3 regions of the Bradyrhizobium sp. BLXBL-03 genome follow, and region 1 is predicted to be linked to each of the others. Evidence: predicted binding sites of a transcription regulator. Region 1 holds the regulator's gene; each other region holds the start of a gene.
The links. Region 1 encodes LexA, which represses DNA repair genes until DNA is damaged. Its sites were predicted from a motif close to TGTTCNNNNTGTGTTCNG; they were not measured.

Region 1 (5,993 bases):
CATGTGCTGCCCGAGATCGTCGACGCCGTGAAAGGCCGCGCCAAGATCATGGTCGATGGCGGCTTCTGCCGCGGCACTGACATCGTCAAGGCGATCGCGGCGGGCGCCGACCTCGTCGGCATCGGCCGGCTGCAATGCTGGGCGCTGGCCGCAGCCGGCGAGACCGGCGTAACGCGGATGCTGGAACTGCTGGAGGACGAGGTGCTGCGCTGCCTCGGCCTGCTCGGTGCCACCTCCTTCGCCGAGGTGGACAAGTCCTGCCTGCACCCGGCCACCGCAACCAATGCGCCGAGCGTGTTCAGCGCGTTCCCGCTATTCGACCACGAGCCCTACCGATACTGACCCGAAAGGATGCAATGACCTCGCTCTCTCCCGGCAGCGCAGATGCGCTTCTGTTCGATCTCGGGCGCGTCGTGCTCGACATCGATTTCTCCAAGGCGATCGCCTGCTGGGCGGGACATGCCGGCTGCGAGCCCGAAGCCATCGTCGCCCGCTATGTGCGCGACGAGGCCTACCGCCTGCACGAGGTCGGCAAGATCAGCGACGAGGACTATTTTGCCTCGCTGCGCTCCTCGCTCGGAATCTCCATTTCGGATGTCCAGTTCCTCGAGGGATGGAACGCGATTTTCGCGGGCGAGATGCCTGGCATCGCCGAGCTGCTGCCGCGCGCGGCAAGGCAGATGCCGCTCTACGCCTTCTCCAACACCAACCGCCCGCATGTGGACTATTTTTCCAGGGAATATGCCGACCTGCTCGGCGATTTCCGCGAGTTGTACCTGTCCTCCAGCATCGGCCTGCGTAAACCGGATGCGGAAGCGTTCGACCACGTCGTGGCCGCGATGGGCGTGCCGGCGAGCCGGATCGTGTTCTTCGATGACCTCGCCGAGAACATCGAAGGCGCGCGCGCCCGCGGCCTCACCACGGTCCATGTGACCTCGCACCACGACGTCGGCGTCGCGCTGAAGGCGCTGGGGATCTGATCGGGGGGGGCAATTCCGGAACAACGCCCGAAAACGAGGAACCAAAGCTCTCTGTGCATTTTTGTACGGAGTTCCGGGAACGGAATGCCCCCTTCCGGACTCTTGAGTCCGCTGGGATTTCCATGGACGGACATATCGCGTGTTGGGCAAAACATACCTCACCAGGCAGGCCTCCCTGCTGGTCAAATTCGCCAAGACCACTTCGGACGCCGAGCTTTCTGCCAAGCTGATGAGCAAGGCGGCCGATCTGAAATCTCAGGCAGATCCGATGCCCGACCGGGATCAGGGCCCCAAGGCGCCCGACGTCGCTGAAGTGGAAAACGCGGCAAGCGGAAATCCCATAACGCGGTCGTGATGCTGGCCACAGTTCTGCCCCGTCGGGCCGGCCTGCGGGATCATGCTGGACATGAGCCCTAGTGCCCGAAGCGTAAGCTTCGCAGCAGTATAGCCTTTTTTGCGTCGGCCCTCCCGCTCGGCTAGAACCTTGCCCGACCGAGTCCTTGATCTCGTTGCGGGAGTTCGCCGTGGCCCTGATGCCGGTTTCCGATGCGCTTGCCGCCGTGCTCGCCGGTGCGGAGCCTTTGGCTGAGGAAATGATCGCTCTGGATCAGGCCTTCCATCGCGTGCTCGCGCGGGACGTCGCGGCGCGGCGGACGCAGCCGCCCGAGGCGATGTCAGCGATGGATGGTTATGCCGTTCGCGCGGCTGATGCTGCGAAGGTTGATGCGCAGCTCACGGTGGTCGGCGAGGTTGCAGCCGGCCGCCCATTCGCAGGAACCGTCGGTGCCGGCGAAGCTGTCCGGATCTTCACCGGCGGCGTCGTTCCGGCGGGCGCCGATGCGGTCGTGATCCAGGAGGACACCATCTCGGACGGCAAGCGCATCACGATCAAGGAAGCCGCCGTCACCGGGCGGCACATTCGCCCCGCCGGGATCGACTTCCGCGAGGGCGACGTGCTCCTGCGCAAGGGCGTACGGCTCACCGATCGGGACCTTGCGCTCGCCGCGGGCATGAACCATCCGGAGCTGAGCGTTCATCGCCGTCCCAAGGTCGCGATTCTCGCAACCGGCGACGAGCTGGTGATGCCGGGCTCGACACCCGGCCCCGGCCAGATCGTCTATTCCAATGGCTACGCCCTGCACGCCCTCGCCCGCAGCGAGGGTGCCGACACCATCGATCTCGGCGTCGCCGCCGACACGCTTGCCGCCACCACCTCAGGGATCCGCCGCGCCCGCGAATCCGGCGCCGACATCCTGATCACGACCGGCGGAGCGTCTGTCGGTGACCACGATCTGGTGCAGCAGGCGCTTCGGCACGAAGGTATCTCGATGGCGTTCTGGAAGATCGCGATGCGGCCGGGCAAGCCGATGATGAACGGGCAGCTCGGGCCGATGCGCGTCATCGGCCTGCCCGGCAATCCCGTGTCATCCTACGTCTGCGGCTTCCTGTTTCTGGTGCCGCTGATTCGCGCGCTGTCGGGCCGTTCAATGATTCATCATCGCCGCGAACGCGCCGTGCTCGGTCGCGACCTCGGGGCCAATGACCAGCGCGAGGATTATCTGCGTGCGCGTCTCGAGACGCGGGACGACGGCACGCTCATCGCTCTTCCCGTCAACCACCAGGATTCCTCACTGTTGGCGAATCTCGCTGCGGCACAGGCACTTCTCGTGCGCGCGCCGTTCGCACCGAAGGCCGCTTCCGGCACGCCTTGCGAGGTCTTGCGACTGCCGGAGTGAGCGCGCCGACGCAACCGTTCCGCGAACTTTGTCGCGTTCACGGTAAATTAAGCAGTTGCGGAACATGTATCGAACATATAGTGTCCGTTCATGATTTGTTTCGAGCATGTAGCGGCTTAATGCTGAATTCAGCGTCTGTGAATCGAGCGACATCGTCAGGGGGATTTTGGTCGAGATGTTAACGCGCAAACAATACGAGCTCCTGCGGTTCATCAGCGAGCGATTGAAGGAAAGCGGCGTGCCGCCCTCCTTCGACGAGATGAAGGATGCGCTCGACCTGCGCTCCAAGTCGGGCATCCATCGCCTGATCACCGCGCTTGAGGAGCGCGGCTTCATCCGCCGCCTGCCCAACCGGGCCCGTGCCATCGAAGTGATCAAGCTGCCTGAACTCCAGGCGGCTGCCGGCAGCCGTCGCGGCTTCACGCCGAGCGTCATCGAGGGCAATCTCGGCAAGGTGCGCACGATGTCGAGCCCGCCCGTCGATGAGGGCGAACGCCCTGTCGCAGTTCCCGTGATGGGCCGGATCGCGGCCGGTACGCCGATCGAGGCCTTGCAGACGCGCAGCCACACCATCAGCGTCCCGCCCGACATGCTCGGCGCGGGCGAGCATTACGCTCTCGAAGTTCGCGGTGATTCCATGGTCGATGCCGGCATTCTCGATGGCGACATGGCGCTGATCCAGCGCAACGAGAGTTGCGACACCGGCGATATCGTGGTGGCCCTGATCGACGACGAGGAAGCCACGCTCAAGCGTTTCCGCCGCCGCGGCGCCTCGATCGCGCTCGAGCCGGCAAACGCCGCCTACGAGGTCCGGATCCTGCCGCCCAACCGGGTCAAGATCCAGGGCAAGCTGATCGGGCTGTACCGGAAATACTGAACGCGGCGCACGTCGCCACCTGGCAAGCACGCCCTCAAGATTGGAGCGGACGATTGTTCGCTCCGGCTGGTTAGTTTTTCTGGCTTTGCACAGATTATCCGGCCACCTCTCCCGCGCTACATCCCCGGCACGCCATGACGAAGCACGCATCGCTTCGCAGGCCTTGCGAGACCGAGGAGACCGCCATGCACAAGATCATTCTGAGCACCGTCGCGATCGCGCTGATCGCAATATCAGCGTCGCAAACCTTCGCTGCGCAGCCGCAGCATCACGTTCGCAGGGCGCCACAGGCAATGAGCGAACAATTCCGCAATGCCCGCAACTCCGTCGGGCAACGGGCGCAGCCGGCCTGGCCTTATTCGGGTTGGTCGGCACCGGCTGGGCGCTAGCGAAGAAGCTCTCGGAATGCACGGAAGCAGTCTTTGTTCCTCGGACATCTGAAAAAGAAATTGTGATGGCAGCCTGCAGACTCAAGCCGCAGATTTGCCCCCAACATGGCATATGATCGCAGGCTTCCACTCTGATAGAGGCCTGCGCCTCAGAAGAGGCGCGGGTGCTCTATCGCTGATGAGGAGCACCCGATGTGTGACTATAGCTTGCATGCCGTCGCGACGCGTCCCGCAGAAGTCGGCGAGACGATCGTCACGACAACCTTCCGCGGCACCTCGACGCGCGGCTTCGCCTCCGAAGCCGACATGTCGGTCGCGGTCTGCCTGCTGCCGGGAACGGAGCTCGCCTTCGCCGACAACGTCCGCTACGACAACAGGTGGATCTGGACGCGCACCATCAATTCGCGCGTCGGCAAGTTCGGCAAGGTCGATCCGCACATTCCCGATCGTCATCACGACGCGATCGAATTCCCCGATGGCAAATACGTGCTGGTGACCCAGCTCGTCGAAGGCCAGCGCGCAACCGTGCTGCAACTGCCGGTGACCCAGCCGCTCGGCGAGCGCGAGCACAAGCCGCAAGTTGTCGCCGACAGACAGCCGATACCTCCCGGCCTGCCGATCGGTTGAACCGGCCTAATTTGGGCATGATCTCCGCGCAAACGCGTTTTCGCGTTTGTCGCGCCGGAGAACCGCTCCGCGCTTTTCCCGATCATGCCTCAATCCTCGGCCTGAAGGTCGGCCTCGGACGGTGTTGCGTCCTTGGCGCGCGGAGTTGCGGACCGCGGCATGACGGTCCCTTCGAAATCTCCATCGCCGGCCGCCGCCGGCGACCAGGGGCGGTTTGCGCCTCTCGCCCTCGCCTCCGCAATGGCAAAGCCATCGGCGCGACGTGTCAGCGCCAGCGCGCCCTGGCTCGCCAGACGCGGCCGATCGATCACCATCCCGGTGCAATCCGGCGGCGCAGGCTTTGCCGTCACCACCAGGGCCGCGCGACCGCAATCATCAGCCAGCGCGTCGATGCGGAGCGCCAGCGCGACCATGCGGCCGTCGGCAAGCGGCGTCACGCAGCCGGCATCGTCGCACGACACGCCGTCGCCGAGCGAGGTGCTCGCCGCATCGCGCGGATCAGCGTCCGCTGCAAGCCACTCCTTCAGCAGGAAATTGTCCTTCTTCGCCCTGATCAGGTGCAGCTGCCCGTCCCTGGCGCGCACCGCGACGTTCTGACCGTCACCGGCAATCAGAATATCGGGTTGCCTGATAGAAAGACCCCAGACGGAAGCTGCCACCAGCACGAATGCTCCCGACCAGCGCAGCGGCGTGCGCAAAAGACCCATCAGGATCAGGCCGAGGCTGGCAGCGATCAGCGGCGCCGTGCCGAAGGCGCCGACGTGGCCGACCGCGCCGGGCAATGCCGCCACCCAGCGCGTGACCAAGATCATCCAGTCGATGCCGATCCCCATCAGCCACCAGAACACGCCGTCCAGCCCGAACGGAGCCGCGAGCAATCCGAGCAGCCCGGCCGGCATCACCAGCGCCGAGACCACCGGCATCGCGCCGAGATTGGCGAGCACGCCATAAGGCGTCACACGGTGGAAATGGAAGGCGGCGTAAGGCGTGGTCGCAAGTCCCGCGATCATCGAGGCCATGAACAGCATCGCGATCTCGCGGCCTCCCCACAGCGCGATGCGCGCGGTCGCCGAATGATCGGGCGAGGCCAGCAGGCTCGGCATGCCGATCTGCACCATGGCGACGAGCCCGAGCGTTGCCGCGAACGACATTTGAAAGCTTGGATGCACCAGCGCCTCCGGCGCGACCGCGAGCACGATCAGCGCCGCCACGGCCAGGGTGCGAAACGTGATCGCGCGGCGATCGACGATGACAGCGATCAGCACCACCGCGGTCATGAAGAACGATCTCTGCGTCGCGACTTCGGCGCCCGAGAGCAGCAGATAGAACGCTGACGCAACCAAGGCGGCGGCGGCCGACCATTTCTTGATGGGAACGCCCGCTG
Region 2 (5,993 bases), 120 kb from region 1:
CGATCAAGCGCCGGTCCATGGCGGCCTGGGCAGGCTTCAGTTCGGCAAGCGAGGGGTACGGCACCTCGTTTGTCCAGGCGCGTGGTCCGAGCCAGCCGCCCTCCAGCGCATCGATGTAGAAGAGATCGATGACGTAGATGTGGTTCAGCGTGCGTTGAATGCTCGGGAAGAAACCGGTTCGCGGGGCTTCGAACTCGGCCTGGCTGAGACCGGCGCAGGCGGTGAGCAGGCGATGGTTCGCCCAGGCATTGTTGTGGGCGAAGGCGCGATAGGTTTGAACGAGGCCAGCGGACATGCGGCTTCCCGGATCTCGCTTCTCAGAAGAAGAGCAGCGGCGGATTACGCTTCGCTGATCCGCCCTACGGCTCCAACATTTACTCCGCCGCCTCGCTCGTGCTCCTTCGCTTCGGCTTGCGCGCCTTCTTCAGCACCGGCTCCAGGAACTTGCCGGTGTAGCTGCGTTGCGCTTTCACGATGTCTTCCGGCGGGCCCCAGGCGACGATCTCGCCGCCGCCGTCGCCGCCTTCGGGGCCGAGGTCGATGACCCAGTCTGCCGTCTTGATGACTTCGAGATTGTGCTCGATGACCACGACGGTGTTTCCTTGCGCGACCAGCTCGTGCAGCACCTCCAAGAGCTTCTTGACGTCGTGGAAGTGCAGGCCGGTGGTCGGCTCGTCCAGGATGTAGAGCGTGCGGCCGGTGGCGCGCTTTGACAGTTCTTTTGCCAGCTTGACGCGCTGGGCTTCGCCGCCTGAAAGAGTCGTCGCCTGCTGGCCGACATGGATGTAGTCGAGGCCGACGCGGTGCAGCGTCTGGAAAGTCTCGCGCACGCGCGGCACCGCCTTGAAGAACTCGGCGGCTTCCTCGACGGTCATGTCGAGCACGTCGGCGATGGACTTGCCCTTGAACAGCACCTCCAGCGTCTCGCGGTTGTAGCGCTTGCCCTTGCAGACGTCGCAGGTGACGTAGACGTCGGGCAGGAAGTGCATCTCGATCTTGATGACGCCGTCGCCCTGGCAGGCCTCGCAGCGGCCGCCCTTGACGTTGAAGGAGAAGCGGCCGGGCTCGTAGCCGCGGGCCTTGGCTTCCGGGAGCCCAGCAAACCATTCCCGGATCGGCGTGAAGGCGCCGGTATAGGTCGCCGGGTTCGAGCGCGGGGTGCGGCCGATCGGCGACTGGTCGATGTCGATGATCTTGTCGATATGCTCGAGGCCCTCGATGCGGTCGTGCGGGGCGGCGCCTTCGCTGGCGTTGTTGAGCTTGCGCGCGATCGCCTTGTAGAGCGTATCGATGAGAAGCGTCGACTTGCCGCCGCCGGAGACGCCTGTCACGGCGGTGAACAGGCCGAGCGGAATCTCCGCCGTGACGTTCTTGAGATTGTTGCCGCGCGCGTTCACCACCTTGATGGTGCGGCGATGGTTCGGCGGGCGCCGTTCCGGCACCTCGACCTCGAGTTCGCCGGTCAGGTACTTGCCCGTCAGCGATTTCGGGTTGCGCATGATCTGTTCGGGCGTGCCTTCGGCGACGATGTTGCCACCATGCATGCCGGCGCCGGGGCCGATGTCGAGCACGTAGTCGGCGAGGCGAATGGCGTCCTCGTCATGCTCGACCACGACCACGGTATTGCCGAGGTCGCGAAGCCGCTTGAGCGTGTCGAGCAGGCGCGCGTTGTCGCGCTGGTGCAGGCCGATCGACGGCTCGTCCAGCACGTAGAGCACGCCCGTCAGGCCCGAGCCGATCTGCGAGGCGAGGCGAATGCGCTGGCTCTCGCCGCCGGACAGCGTGCCGGAAGAGCGGGAGAGGGTGAGGTAGTTGAGGCCGACATCGAGCAGGAAGGTCAGGCGCTCGCGGATTTCCTTCAGGATGCGCCCGGCGATCTCGTTCTGCTGCGCGTTCAGCGCATCAGGCACGGTCTCGAACCAGGCGCCGGCGCCCTTCACCGACAGCTCCGAGATCTCGCCGATATGCTTGCCGCCGACCTTGACGCAGAGCGCCTCGGGCTTCAGCCGGAAGCCATTGCAGGCGCCGCAGGGCACGTCGTGGAAATACTTGGCCAGTTCCTCGCGCGCCCACTCGCTCTCGGTTTCGCGGTAGCGGCGGTTGATGTTGGTGATGACGCCTTCGAACGGCTTCTTGGTGTCGTAGGAGCGCACCCCGTCCTCGTAAGAGAACTTGATCTCGTCCTCGCCGGAGCCATGCAGGATGGCGTTCTGCGTTTTCTTCGGCAGATCCTTCCATTTTGTGGTGAGCGTGAACTTGTAGTGCTTGCCGAGCGCGGTCAGCGTCTGCACGTAATAGGGCGACGACGATTTGGCCCAGGGCGCGATCGCGCCCTTGCCGATGGCGAGCTCCTTGTCGGGGATGACCAGGTCCTCGTCGACATGCTGCTCGACGCCGAGGCCGCCGCAGGCCGGGCAGGCGCCATAGGGATTGTTGAACGAGAACAGGCGCGGCTCGATCTCGGGGATGGTGAAGCCGGAGACCGGGCAGGCGAATTTTTCCGAGAACAGGATGCGCTCGGGCCCGCTCTTGTCGTGGATCTTGGCCGTCTTCTTTTTCTCTTCGACCGGCGCGGTGGCCGGCGCGTCGGCGAACTCGACGACGGCGAGGCCCTCGGCGAGCTTCAGCGCCGTCTCGAAGCTTTCAGCAAGGCGCTGGCCGATATCGGCGCGGACGACGATGCGGTCGACCACGACGTCGATGTCATGCGGGAATTTCTTGTCCAGAACAGGCGCTTCCGCGAGCTCATAGAAGCTGCCGTCGATCTTGACGCGCTGAAAGCCCTTCTTGAGCCATTCGGCGAGCTCCTTGCGGTACTCGCCCTTGCGGCCGCGCACGACGGGGGCCAGCAGATAAAGGCGAGTGCCCTCAGGCAGCGCCAGCACGCGGTCGACCATTTGCGAGACGGTCTGGCTCTCGATCGGCAGACCGGTGGCCGGCGAATAGGGCACGCCGACGCGCGCCCAGAGCAGGCGCATGTAGTCGTAGATCTCGGTGACGGTGCCGACAGTGGAGCGCGGATTCTTCGACGTCGTCTTTTGCTCGATCGAGATCGCCGGCGACAGGCCGTCGATCTGGTCGACGTCGGGCTTCTGCATCATCTCCAGGAACTGGCGGGCATAGGCCGAGAGCGATTCGACGTAGCGGCGCTGGCCCTCCGCGTAGATGGTGTCGAAGGCGAGCGAGGATTTGCCGGAGCCGGAGAGGCCGGTGAATACCACGAGCTTGTCGCGGGGAATCTCGACGTCGATGTTCTTGAGGTTGTGCTCGCGCGCGCCACGAATCGTAATTGCGCGCAGGCTGGAGCCCGCGTTCTGTTGTTGGCGCTTCGCCTTGATCACTTCATCCATCCGGTTTGCCCTCGAGGAATCCCAAAGCTACGCGATCGCGCCAATGTTTAAGGCGCGCTTCGCCCGGAACCGGGATCGGCGCCAATGGGGTTCTGAGCGAACGTAGGAAGAACGAAGACGGATTTCCAGTGGGACTTGCGAATCGTCAACGGATTGTTGGCGCACTGGCGGGACTTGGCAGCAGCTACTTGGCAGCAGCTGATGGCAATGGCCTGGAACAACAAAAAGGCCGGCGCGAGGCCGGCCTTTCGTGACGATGTGACGTCGGTTGCGAAGATCAGTACTTCGCGACCACCGGGCCGCCGAAGTGATAGTTCACGCCGACCTGCACGGTGTGCAGGTTGAGCGTACCGGTCGGCAGGGCGCCCGAGAAGTAGGTCTCGCCGCCGAGGCTGCGATAGAGGTACTCGCCCTTGACCGACCACTGCGGCGCGAAGAACGCTTCGACGCCTGCGCCGACGGTCCAGCCCGAGTGGAACTTGCTGTCGGAGACCGACGCAGCACCCAAGGTGGCGGTGAGCTTGTTGTCGATCCAAGCGTAACCGCCGGTGCCGTAGAACAGAACGTTGTTGACGGCATAGCCGATGCGGCCGCGAACGGTGCCCAGCGCGTCAGTCTTCGAGGTCAGCGAGGCCGGAACGCCACCGACGCCGGGAACGAAAACCGTACCCGTGGCCGTAGCGCTGACGTCAGCCCAGGCGCCATCGGCCTCGACACCGAACACGACGTTGCCGGTCTGCCAATTGTAGCCGGCGGTCCCGCCGACGAAGCCACCCTTCATCTTCGGGTCGCCAGAAGCAGCTTCCCAGGCGCCGCCACCGACGATACCGAGATAGAAGCCGGTCCAGTCGTAGACCGAGGCCACGGCCACAGGAGCCTTGGTGTAGGGGCGCGCCGCCAGATCGGCAGCCGAAGCGGCGCCGGTGAGGGCGATCAGAGCGGCCGAAGCCAACAAAACCTTCTTCATTTTCAACTTATCCCAGTCCCAGTTTCTGTTGTTGCCTTCCGCAAGATCGGAAGGGCATCGGACGCTGTGGTCCAACTGGTGCCGTGCTTACACCACCAAAGCTGCAAGTTGCGTCTCTCAAAAGCCACAACAAATACAAAATGTAAGACTGGCTGACCCATGGTTCCCGTCAGGAAACAGAAAAGCGAAAGGCCGGCGCGAGGCCGGCCTTTGTTCTCAAACGATTTCAGGTGGATCAGTATTTCGCGATGACCGGGCCGCCCCAACGATAATTGACGCGGACAAGACCAATGTCGACATTCTGGCTGATGCGATCGGTCTGGAATGCGGTGCCACCGGGCGCGTTGAGCGTCAGAGTCCTGCTGCCCAGGAAGATGTGGTCGTACTCAACGCCCACCGACCAGTTCGGCGCGAAGCCGAACTCGAGGCCGGCGCCAACCGTGCCGCCCCAGCGGTTGTCGCTGGCCGAGGCGAGCAGGGTGCCGGCTCCGGCGAATCCGGGCGCGGTGTAGATATTGAACTTGTCGGCGACCACGGCACCGCCGCCCTTCACGTAGAACAGCACGTTGTTCCAGGCGTAGCCAACCTGGCCCGTGATCAGGCCGAAGGCGTCGATCTTCGAGCGGTTGCGCTGGGTCGGGATGAGGGTGCTGACATTGTCGCCGGAGAAGTCGGCCCAGTTGCCCTGGCCTTCGAGGCCGAACACCCAGTTGGCCGATTGCCAGCGGTAACCGATCTGGCCGCCAACCGTGCCGCCGGTGGCATTGTGGCAACCCTCGCCGAACAGCGTGCCGGTGGTCGGCGCGACGAAGTCCCAGCATTTGTGGCTCGATCCGCCGCCGCCGTTGATGCCGATGTAGAAGCCGCTCCAGTCGTAGATGGTGGCGACCATCGGCGCCGGCGCCTTGGTGTAGGGACGTGCCGCAAGATCGGCAGCACTCGCCGGTGCTGACAAGCCCAAGCCAATACCAATTGCACCAAACAGAATTTTCTTCATTGCAGTCTCCCCAGTGTCGTCCGCTCCGATAGTCCCCTGAAGCGGTCAATCAGGCGCGACGCCCATCATTGAACCAATTGCGACTCAACCGTAGTCCAACCGGGCGGCCGAGTCCGTCTCTGGAATGCAACAGTCGCCAGGCAATTGATCCGGGCGTAACCTAATGAATGTTAATCATTTTTCTGCCTAAGCCGGTTCCAATTCATGGCGGCGTGCATAGCGGCATGAGTCGCTGTTTGCACGCTTGGGTCGCGCTATTTCGAGAGGAACAAATCTGGAACGAATGTTCGATCGATGCTATATGTGGGGATAACCAAGGGTGTGCCGGGCCGATCGGCCCCTGTAAGCGTATAGGGTCGGCTTAACAGGCGGCGGCGCGGGCGCGCCTTCGAAATTCAGTGGCATTTGGAGTGGAGAGCGGCGATGGCGGGAAGCGTCAACAAGGTCATTCTGGTCGGAAATCTCGGCAAGGATCCGGAAATCCGCCGCACCCAGGACGGGCGGCCGATCGCAAATCTGAGCATCGCGACCTCCGAGACCTGGCGCGACAAGAACACCGGCGAGCGCAAGGAAAAGACCGAGTGGCATCGCGTCGTGATTTTCTCCGAGCCGCTTTGCAAGATCGTCGAACAGTATCTGAAGAAGGGCGCCAAGGTTTACATCGAGGGCGCGCTACAGA
Region 3 (5,993 bases), 2.2 Mb from region 1:
ATTCGGATATCAGGTCATTCCGTCCCGACACGAGCCACGGATTGAAGCTGACCACCAGCGCCTGCGGGTAGCTTTCCTTGATATGTTGGCGCAAAAGATTGAGGACGGATGATTTGCCGCTCCCCACGCCCCGGTGATGCCGATCGCGATGCCGCGAGATTTGCTGCTGCCCTTGTCGATGAGTGCGTTCGCGAGGCGGCGGGCGAAATTCATCCTGCCGAGAGCATCCTCACTTGCTCGCTCAATAGGGCGTTCGGGCTGGCCTGGCGAGTCGTCAGAAGGGTCTTTCACGGCCATCGCGCAATGCGTCCAAGTCAAGAATGGCTTTACGTAGGCCTGCAGGATAGGTCACGAACAGCCGCAAGGCGAGATTGGAAAGAACGCTTGCTCAGGTCACTAGCTTTTCCAATGCACCGAGCTCAAAGACCATCGCCCCGGCGGCTTCCACCAATTGAATGCGGCCTATTCCAGAAAAATTCGCGGTTGCCGGTGGCGGCTTCGGCATACTGATCAATAGCTACGATGATCGCCTGCACGTGGTGATAGCACCAGCCCTCGTGCACGCCGATGCGCCGCACTTCGGCCAGGGCCTTGAGAAACGGCGGCTGATCTGTGCTGTCCGTAAAGGGCTGAAGCTTCTTCAGCTGGTCGCGCTGGGTGCAGAGATTTTCGATTTTGGCCTGCATGCGGCCGAGCAGGGCTTCGGCCGATGCCGTACCAATACCGGCGCGCTGGAGCAGAAGGATCTCCCTGCGCTGCCGCCCGACCTGCGCGCGCATGCGCTCGATTTCACCCCAGATGAAGTCAATGTCCGGCATGTCCCGGCTCTCAAATCTCGAAAGCCGGCATGAGAACAAAAAGGGAACATATAATCAAGTTAAACGTTGGAAGGCCAGACGATCTGGAGGTGGAAATGGCTGACAACACCGAGAGAAAGACCCCGAGGACTGGGTTTCCGGCGATAACCCGATGACGGGAGCGCAGGCCTCGTACCTGAAGACCCTCAGTGAGCAGGCGCATAGTCCCGCGACCGGCCGAAAGCTGACCAAGGCCGAGGCATCTGAGCTGATTGACCAGCTTCGCGAGCAGGCCGGTCTGGAGAAATAGCCGCATCAGTCCACAGGGCGTGAGCGGAACAGGTGGACAAGCCGCAGCTCCTTCATTTGCGAATCCCTGCCTTGTGATAGCCCGCCGGAACGGGAGGCGGCCGATCCGGATTCCTCCCGCATGGAGGAGTAAGCCGAATGCTGATGACGAGAGAGCGGCGGCCCGCGATCCGTACGGTCGAAGGCTGGGCCCGCAACATCTTGCTGGAAGCGGGCGCCATCCAAGAAGGCGAAGAACATGGTTGGATGAAGGATCACGCCGATCCGCACGCCCATGAACGCGCTCGGACCCTGGCTCGTGAAGAACCGGCTTTCGGGCTTTCAGCTGAAGAGGCCGTCGCCGCCATTGACGAGATGCTGCCCTCGATCGGCGATACTTGCCCGGAACGCTTGCCCGACCGCTGAATGGACGGACCTGGACGCAAGGAGATTTTGTCTGCACCCAGCAGAAGCATTTCCATTCCAGGAATACCAGCACGCCCGGGGCAGTTCGGCTGCAAAGAATCACGACGAGACCGGTGAGCTAAGTACATCGCAAATTCCGCCCAAGCCGGGTCAGGAAATTCCGGCAGAGGCTTGCCTTCAAGCCTTTCCAGGTGCGAACCTCCGCAACCCGAGGGGAGCATCATGGTCGGCGTCGATTACAGCGCGTGGATGGTTCAGGACGGCGAGCTACGGCGACGATTCATCTACACGGATTCAAAAACCAGGAAATACATCGCCACAATCTATCTCGACTGCAAGATTGAGCAAGGCGCCGGCGAACCGCTCACCTTCCTCTCTTTCATGTTCACGCCCTTCCGAGTCGTTGACGGCCTCGATCTAGGCCTGTCGCTTGCGCCTCTCGACGGCGGCCGCCCCGCGCCGGTGGGAGTGAATGTCACCTCGGTTGATGATGGCCAGGGTGCGCTGATGTCACCGCGCACGCCGCAGGGGTTGAGACTGCTGCTCTCCCACCTGCTTAACGGCAGGCAGCTAAAGTTTGGCATCTTCCAGGGCCCTGAGCAGTTCGTAGACATGCCGTTTTACAACGACCCAGAATTTGCCGAACTGCATCGATCGCAAGTCGCTGCGCTGACGACGAGGAAGGGAAGTATGTTTCTGGCGAAGATTACAGGAGTAATCCCCAAGGGCATGAACCTGCCGGCCGCACCGATCGAGACGCGAGAATTCGACAATATTACTGCCGCCAAGCAGTGGTTGCTCGGTGAAGCGCTGAGCAATCTTCCAACACCGGTCAACAATGTCGAGGTCTTCGAGAACGGCCAATCGGTCTGGCGCGAATGGCACTGGAGCCATGACGCCCTTTTTGTCTTGAAGGGACCGACGTTCTCTTCAGTGTCAGACAGGCAGGAGGGAAGAAACCACCAGCCACCTGGTCTGTCGCAACTGGTCGTGCTTCGCACTGATCCGGCGCCCTCAGCGACGAACCAGCCGGAAGCGATCCCATCCTCGAGATTTGGTACGTTCAGGCTTCGGAGCACGTTGCATCATTCTTGTGGCCCCTAAGTGGCTCATCATGATCGACGAGTTCACGGCGACAATTCGAGCACATAAAAAGGGCCGCCTTTCGGCGACCCTTTTGCCGGTCGCAATTGGGTTCGCGTTGAATGCCAGCCCCGGCGACAGCCAGGTTAAAATTTCAAAGCGAATTGCCGGGGCGATATGTAGTTGGCCACCTTCCCAAAAAGAGTTGGGCCAAGGACATCGTGCACTTTGTCTGCCGGAATCCAATCGGCTCTCTTAACTTTTGAATCCGTGAGATTCAAGGTTTCGCTCTCGATTGCGCGAAATCCGACATAGTGGACATCGACTCCTGAAACCGGGTGGCGTCTCTTGCCAATGACAAATGCGTCAGCCGCAACTACGCCCGTTTCTTCACGCAACTCCCGGCGTGCCGCATCTGGAACGGTTTCCTTCTTCTCGACCTTGCCTCCAGGAAACGCCCATTTCGGACAGTGCTGGTCATCGTTGGAGCGCTCGATAACAAGGACGTCCCGGCATGGTCCGCGATCGCGAACCACGACGGCCAACGCTACTTTTTTCCAGTCGCCCTTGTTCCGCATCGCGCTCGACCACCAGCATTCGGGCAATGTGATCAATCCCAGTTTCACTACGCGCGGTTCGCCGTTTTCGCAAGAGCACCGGCCGCTTTTCCTTCAGCCAGATGCAAAAATGCATCACCACAATCACGAGGTGCATTCGGTGGATTTTTCAAATAAAATCCGCGCATTAGGACGGCAGCGCTTGCGTCCTCAAGAACTTCTCAACCTCGGGGGAAAGGTGGGCTCCAACGGCCCGGATTGCACGGAGTATGGGCGTCCACTCGACGGCCGAGTTTTCTACGGGATCTCCATTGATGATCTGCAGATCGCCGGCTGGTTCGAGATGGTAGTAGACACAGTGGAATTTGGTCAGGGGGTGCACGCGCTCCCCAATCTTTCCTATTACAGTGCAAGCTATGCCGGCCTCTTCCTGCACTTCCTTCTCAATGACGTCGACTTCGACGTCCGTGGGTAGCTTCTTCCCCGAAGGAAACATCCAGTTTAGTCCTTCGTTGTTCTTGTTGCGCTTCACAAGGAGAACCTTGCCCTCACTGCAAACAATGCCGATGACAATACGAAACGACGCCACATTGGTTTCTTCGATGACCTCGGCCAGTCCCCGATCCCTCGTCGTCTTGTCGCGCATGCCGAGACGCAAAGCTTCTGCTTCCTGGATGGATGCCAGTTCTTCGGCCGATAGTGGTGGATCGCTCGAGCGACGCAAGCCGGCGATGGTCAGCTGGCCATGTCTCTTCGGCAAGGTTATCACCCCGATCGGATCGATTGCAAAATAGTCCATTTCCGAGGTGCGCTCACCTTCCATATGTTGCTTGAGAAGAATGGCTGCTGTTTCGGTTATCCAGATTCTGCCCGGCGGAGTGACAGGCTCGATCCGAGCAGCGGTAACAACGCTGCGTCCATAAAATCCAGGTCTACCCGTGAGGCGATCGTCGCCTTCCCTCATCTCCCCGTGATGCACCGAGATCCGTATATCAAGCTTGGGTAAATCCAGCCGCGCCCACCGCAGGTTCTTGAAGAGATCCTGCAGAGTGAGTGCCGCTTCGCATATCTCCGCGATTTGATCGGACACCAGGACGATCCCGTCGCCCCAGGTGTTGCAATGGCGAATGGACAAATCCTTTATTCGATCGGCAATGATATCCAAAACCTTTTCGGAAAAAATGCGCATCTGCGCATCATTGAGGGAACTATAGCCCTTGACGTCGGCGAACAGAATACTCGCCGCTCTCCAACCATCAGCCATCAATCTGCTCCCACTATTCCCTGTAGTTAAAAATGCGCGCCAATTCCAGAGCGCGATGCTATTCATTATACAACCAGCCTACGGACAACATTGGTCTCTTGAACCAGCTCCAATGACATTTTTAAATTGCTTGAAGGAGTTTACCGGAAGGCTCTCGTCATTGTTGATGCTCAGTTTGAATCAGAGGCAGCATACACCTCCGCCTAGCGACGGAAAGAGGCACAGCCACACCAATGTTTCAGCCTGGCCACTTGGCACGACTGAAGACGATGACGGGACATCAGCGCAGATTTTGTGCGTTATGTGTGCGCAATCGAAGAAAAATCGCGCGCCACCTTGGCTATGCAGTGCGAAACTTTAGCACAACGATCTTGGTCAGCCGCGTTGGAAAAATTCAGGACCACCTAGCGCCGCATATCGACAAAGCCGGTCCTCAAGCGTGGATCCAGCCCGGCGCAAGAGAGGAATACAAGCGGAAGGGCAGCCTTGAACGGTGGACGCACAACACGTAGGCGCGATCCTTGTCTGATCATGATTGTTATCCCAAAGGTGAAAAATGCGATGCGACGTCGGCGCACAATCATCGTTTGCGGCAGGCGCGCGAAGTCTGCGCGCGCTCTGTTACAGCGTCGCGAATGAGATGCTACGTCTCTGGACAGCGCAGGGCCTGGAGACACAAGCCGCCATCGCGGCCGTTCTCAACTAACCCGCCTCGACGCAAGAGCCACTTTTACATTATTTTTTTAATCGTACACAACTTTGGCGTACAGATGTGTCGATGGCCGCGGTGATGTTTTTCGAATTCGAGCGCCCAGCAAAGGCGTCAGCAGCGACATTTGCCTCGCAGCTTGAGAAGTCTATCCGGGATGTCAGGGTCGAGCCCGTTCGGGGCGCGGCTCCCAATCGTCGACACACCTATGTCAAGGTAACCTCCCCCACTGCACCGATGGATCGTATCTTCTTTGCCTTGAAGGACATCGACGGCGTGGAAAACCCAACGCCGGCTCCAGTGATTAAGTCCATGCGGGCCACTTTGATCCCTTAGGATACATCGACCTTCTCTCGCGCATGGGCTCCGTGCACACTGGGTAGCTTCCGCACACTGCGGTAGAGTCCGCGCCGATACTGACTGCACGCGCCTGCGGAACGGATAACGTCGCGCTTCACGGATAAAGCGCCGGATTTCTGCGTTGCACCGATCATTCCTGGAGCCAACCTTTGGGCTGTAGGAATTTGAGGTTGAAAACCAGAGCTATCCGCGAGCCGGAGACCGACTGCGCCGGCAGCATGGCCAGATATATGATTCGTGTCCGTGCCGACGCGCGTCAAGCCATGACGTCCATCGCCCGGCTGGGCCGCGAGAGCATTTCTTTCGTCGAAACTAGCGCGCTAGAGTATTTCAATCTCAGGAGATCGAGGTGATGCGCAACGCGCACCACGTGATGCATAATTCGCTACTATGCTTGATGAGGTTTTCTGACAAGAATACGCGGCAAACACTGATCGCCGAGTTTCAAAAGGCCCCTCGATACCGATGTGGCGGATGTCGCACCGTCAGATCCCACTTCCCTCACGCCC

Region 2: a site for LexA is predicted at 3,447-3,464, ahead of uvrA (excinuclease ABC subunit UvrA). Genes of this name have one in related genera too.
Region 3: a site for LexA is predicted at 850-867, ahead of ACNJX9_RS09875 (DUF3072 domain-containing protein). Genes of this name have one in related genera too.

What each region holds. Positions count from the first base shown of each region.
Region 1 covers NZ_CP182470.1:4,217,025-4,223,017, reverse strand. Annotated here, with positions in the region: gene ACNJX9_RS20330 (alpha-hydroxy acid oxidase) at 1-342, shown strand, start outside; gene ACNJX9_RS20325 (HAD family hydrolase) at 357-980, shown strand; gene ACNJX9_RS20320 (hypothetical protein) at 1,120-1,335, shown strand; gene ACNJX9_RS20315 (molybdopterin molybdotransferase MoeA) at 1,505-2,716, shown strand; gene lexA (transcriptional repressor LexA) at 2,892-3,593, shown strand; gene ACNJX9_RS20305 (hypothetical protein) at 3,779-3,982, shown strand; gene ACNJX9_RS20300 (hypothetical protein) at 4,175-4,609, shown strand; gene ACNJX9_RS20295 (ComEC/Rec2 family competence protein) at 4,699-5,993, opposite strand, start outside.
Region 2 covers NZ_CP182470.1:4,335,085-4,341,077, forward strand. Annotated here, with positions in the region: gene ACNJX9_RS20890 (DinB family protein) at 1-295, opposite strand, end outside; gene uvrA (excinuclease ABC subunit UvrA) at 375-3,350, opposite strand; gene ACNJX9_RS20900 (outer membrane protein) at 3,628-4,317, opposite strand; gene ACNJX9_RS20905 (outer membrane protein) at 4,553-5,314, opposite strand; gene ACNJX9_RS20910 (single-stranded DNA-binding protein) at 5,738-5,993, shown strand, end outside.
Region 3 covers NZ_CP182470.1:2,061,686-2,067,678, reverse strand. Annotated here, with positions in the region: gene ACNJX9_RS09885 (P-loop NTPase fold protein) at 1-127, opposite strand, end outside; gene ACNJX9_RS09880 (hypothetical protein) at 420-686, opposite strand; gene ACNJX9_RS09875 (DUF3072 domain-containing protein) at 970-1,107, shown strand; gene ACNJX9_RS09870 (hypothetical protein) at 1,245-1,511, shown strand; gene ACNJX9_RS09865 (hypothetical protein) at 1,734-2,615, shown strand; gene ACNJX9_RS09860 (NUDIX hydrolase) at 2,741-3,208, opposite strand; gene ACNJX9_RS09855 (NUDIX domain-containing protein) at 3,339-4,415, opposite strand; gene ACNJX9_RS09850 (hypothetical protein) at 5,194-5,460, shown strand; gene ACNJX9_RS09845 (DUF2285 domain-containing protein) at 5,952-5,993, shown strand, end outside.